DNA from 2 places in the Lactobacillus sp. ESL1191 genome. Region 2 is predicted to be linked to the other one. Evidence: predicted binding sites of a transcription regulator. Region 2 holds the regulator's gene; the other holds the start of a gene.

The links. The regulator HrcA, encoded in region 2, represses chaperone genes, less so after heat shock. The targets are predictions, from matches to a motif close to TTAGCACTCNNNNNNNNNGAGTGCTAA.
Region 1: ACSYSN_RS07580 (ATP-dependent Clp protease ATP-binding subunit) is a predicted target of HrcA. The motif match lies at 954-980, and genes of this name have one in related genera.

Annotation. Positions count from the first base shown of each region.
Region 1 covers NZ_CP196365.1:1,521,122-1,523,328, forward strand. The annotation lists gene ACSYSN_RS07580 (ATP-dependent Clp protease ATP-binding subunit) at 1-916, opposite strand, end outside; gene ACSYSN_RS07585 (AAA family ATPase) at 1,122-2,207, opposite strand, start outside.
Region 2 covers NZ_CP196365.1:874,474-876,680, forward strand. The annotation lists gene grpE (nucleotide exchange factor GrpE) at 1-310, opposite strand, end outside; gene hrcA (heat-inducible transcriptional repressor HrcA) at 323-1,372, opposite strand; gene ribF (riboflavin biosynthesis protein RibF) at 1,489-2,207, opposite strand, start outside.

The DNA.
Region 1 (2,207 bases), 650 kb from region 2:
TCGGAACAGCACCAAGCCCTTTCTTAGCCCCTGCTTCGTCCATCAAATCAATTGCCTTGTCTGGCAAGTAACGGCCCTGAATATAGCGCTGTGATAATTCCACTGCAAGTTTTAATGCACTGTCAGCGTACTTTACATGGTGGTAGTCCTCATATCTCTGCTTTAAACCTTCAAGGATTTTTACCGTCACCTCAGTAGATGGTTCTGGAACTTGTACCGGTTGGAATCTCCGGGCTAACGCTGAGTCATTTTCAATCCGGCGATATTCGCTGGTCGTCGTAGCACCAATCAGGTTTAAGTCACCACTAGCCAGCGCTGGTTTCAAGATATTAGCAGCATCTCCACTGTTGTTTTCCGAATCAGTCGATCCAGCACCAACAATGTTATGCAATTCGTCAATGAAGAGAATGATGTTAGGATTCTGCTTGGCCTGGTCAATAACCCCTTTCAACCGTTCTTCAAAACTACCGCGTAGACTGGAACCAGCCACCATGTCATTAATATTAACAGCAATGATGTGCTTGTCCTTCATCTTGTCAGGAACATCACCCTCGGCTATTTTTTGTGCCAGACCCTCAACAATTGCGGTCTTACCAACACCGGCAGGTCCTACCAGAACTGGATTATTCTTTTTGCGCCGGCTTAAAATTTCAATTACTTCCTGAATTTGCTCATCACGACCAATGACTGGATCGTACTTGCTCTGTTTAGCTTGTTCAACTAAGTCAACTCCCAGCGGCTTTTCTGCTTGCGTTTGCTGCTGCGTTTGTCCATTTTGGTTAAATTGCTGCGGCGATGCATGCATGCTGCTTGCGTAATGAATGGGAATCGAACCATTGTTACCACTTGTATTATTAAAAAAAGAATTGTTTAATTCGTTAAATAAATTATCAAACTCGTTATCAAAGTATGCCATATATAAACCCCCCTTACTATCGGCTTTAAATTAGCAATTAGCACTCAAGGCATCCGACTGCTAACTACTTTCATTGAATATTATAGCAGGTTATCCACAGAAGGCAACTATAAACTTCCGACTTTTCCACATTTTTTCAAATCCGTTTTTTTGTGCCCAGCTAACTAAAAAGACCCTAATAACAGGGTCTTTTCTTTCGGTTCTACTAAGCTTTTTGATATAAGTTAAAATGTTCACGTAAATACTTTGCCGTCAAACTACTGCTTTTTTGCGAAATATCCACAGGTGTTCCACTAGCCACAATTTGGCCGCCGTGATTGCCACCTCGAGGTCCCATGTCAATCATATAATCACTGTTAGCCATAACATCAAGATCATGCGTAATGGTAATAATCGTTGCTTCTTGATCGAGCAGTTTTTGCAAAACCTGCAACAAGGTTCTGACATCTTGGGGGTGGAGACCGACCGTTGGCTCGTCAAAGACAAATAGGGTTCCTTTTTGTTGACGATGAATATGACTGGTTAGTTTAAGACGCTGGGCTTCACCCCCAGATAAGGCAGGTGTAGATTCGCCTAAATGTAGATAACCTAAACCCATGTCATGTAAGGTAGTGAGGGTTTTGGTGATTTTGGGTTCATTTTGAAACAGCTCTTGCCCAAGTGCATCATCGACTGCATAATCAAGCACGTCAGCGATACTTAGTTCTTTCCACTTAACCTGCAGAACAGCTTGATTGTAGCGGTGGCCGCCACACAACGAACAAGTCTCGACCAGGTCGGGCAGGTATTGAATATCGAGGGCGATCACGCCACTACCACCACAGGCTGGGCAGGCTCCCTCCTTGTTATTATAAGAAAAATGAGCCGCGCGATAGTTTAATTTTTGGGCCTCCGGTTGTCGAGCGTAAAGTTTGCGCAGATTATCCATTATATCAGTATAAGTGGCTACTGTTGAACGCTGGTTTTTCCCGACTGGCAAAGAATCAACATTAATCACATTTTTAATCCCGCCATTGTTTAGTGTTTTCACCCATTTTGGTGGTTGTCCACCTGCTTTTTGTGCTTTAAGAGCTGGTAGTAAGGAATCAAGAATCAGCGTGGTCTTGCCCGCACCCGAAAATCCCGTAACAGAGGTAAGACAACCTAAGGGAATCTGCGCTTGAACTCCTTCAACATTAAAGCGTTGGGAAACTGTGAATTCAACCTTGCCCCGTTTAAAAAGCTGATCTGGCGCAACGCTCGGGCGGGCATGCAAGGGAGCAGTTCCTTGGAGGTATGGTCCAATAAGTGA
Region 2 (2,207 bases):
TATCCATTGCTGGCAAAATATCCTTAGCCAAAGATTGTGACTCATACTTAATCAGCTGGCTTCGCTCATTATTGTAGCGATTTTGCATGTTCTGCATTTCCGCCTGACTGCGCAGGAACTTGTCTTCTAAGTCCTGATTTTGCTTTTGGGCCTTAATCAATTCTGCTTTTACCTGCTCAGCAGTGGTCTTGGGTGTTTGGTCCGCTGCAGCCGCGGTTTTAGCTTTAGCCGTAGCGGTTTTTTTGACCTTAGCCTGCTCTGGCTGCCCTTGTTTCTGTTCTTTAGCACCGGTGTCTTTTTCTTTATTCACGGCTAACCTCCTTTATTTAAATCGACCATAATACTCCAGCAGCTTCTTAGCTAGCTCATTCCTAAAATATTCTAATAGTCCTATTACCTGCGAATACGGCATATTGTTAGGACCAAGCAAGGCAATTACCCCCTTGCCATGTGTTCCAACACTGTATTCTGCCGTAAGCAAACTGTAGTCCTTGAGCAAGTCATTCGAAAGCTCCGAGCCCAAACTAACCCTGATGGGATGTTGGCCAATTTGGCTACTAGTCCGCTGGTCAACTAAGCTGGAAATCAACTCATTATGATCAATCAGCTCATAGAGTGACCTCAAATTGGCCACATTACTTAACGATGAGCTGTTGAGCAAGTTAATCTGCCCGTCGACATACATCTGTTCACTGGTCGCATCATTAATAACCTCTTCAACCAGTTCCAACAAGTCACCAGCATGGTTGCTGGTCAGCTTCTTGCCTAGATTATGATTAAGCAAGGCAGGCGTTACCTCATTCAAGGTCTTTCCCACCAGCTCATCATTAATCATCCGTACAGCTTTCTCAATTTCATCGCCATGAATATTAGTTGGCAAACTATAAACTTGGTTATGGACGTTGCCGTCACTAGTCACCAAGATCGCCATAATCTGTCTACTAAACAAAGGCACAATCCGGAAACCCGTGATAGTCAGGGCACTACTCTCTGGCCCTTCCGCAAATGCCGTATAATTAGTCAAGTCCGAGAGAATCTTGGCTGCTTCCTGAACTATTTCATTAACCTGGTGAAACGGCTGATCCAGCTGATTGACAATCCGCTCATAGGCAGAAGACGGAATTTGAAGTGGTTCTACCAGGTGATCAAGATAATAGCGGTAACCCTCAGTTGATGGCACGCGGCCGCTAGACAGGTGCGTTTTTTCAATTAGGCCTTGGTCTTCTAAGACCGCCATCTCGTTGCGAATCGTCGCACTCGACACCTTAATTGGTAACTGCATCATCACCGTTTTTGAACCAACCGGATCATTAGTCTGGGTAAAATCATTAATAATTGTTTTTAAAATTAGTTCTTGACGTTCGGTCAACATAGATATCGCCCTCACTTTTAGCACTCTTATCAAACAGGTGCTAACAATTATTATGATACTAGTATTTAGCAGAAAGTCAAGTCGAGTGCTAAATTTTGCCCAATAAAATCATTAGGCTAGTGGTGATGAGCAAAATATGCCTTGATTTCCGCCTCATCTTTGGCCATCTGGGCTCGTAATTCTGCCAAATTAGCAAACTTAATTTCGCCTCTCGTGTACTTGTACCATTTAATTACCATTTCTTGGTCGTATGCTTCTTCATCAAATCCAAATAAATTAGATTCGATAAAAATTTGCCGCCCTTCCTGAATGGTCACATTGTAGCCTACACTAGTCATCGAGTCGTACCACTTGCCCTTAAGCTTGGTCTTGGTGGCATAAACCCCAACCTTCGGCACAACCTTGTGCTCAGTCCATACCAAGTTTGCCGTCGGATAGCCCAGTTTATGACCATTACGCAGACCATGGCCAACGATTCCGGTCATTACATAGGGCGTTCCCAGCAATTCGGTCGCCAGTGCCATTTCACCAGCCTTTATCGCATCCTTAATTTCGGTCGACCCAATCTTTTGACCGTCATATGACTGCTGGGGAACTTCGATAATATCAAAGCGCCCCTTAGCAAAATTGGGAAAGTTTTTCATGTTGGCGACAGCTCGGGGCCCGTAAGTATAATCAAACCCAGCCACTACGGTATCCGCCTGCAGCTTAACCACAATCTGGTCGACGAACTCTTGAGCGGTCAGCTTGCTTAAACGATCATTGAAATGCATCACCAGCAAATAGTCCACCCCAAGCTTGCGCATTTTATATGCTTTTTCATTCAAACTATCGA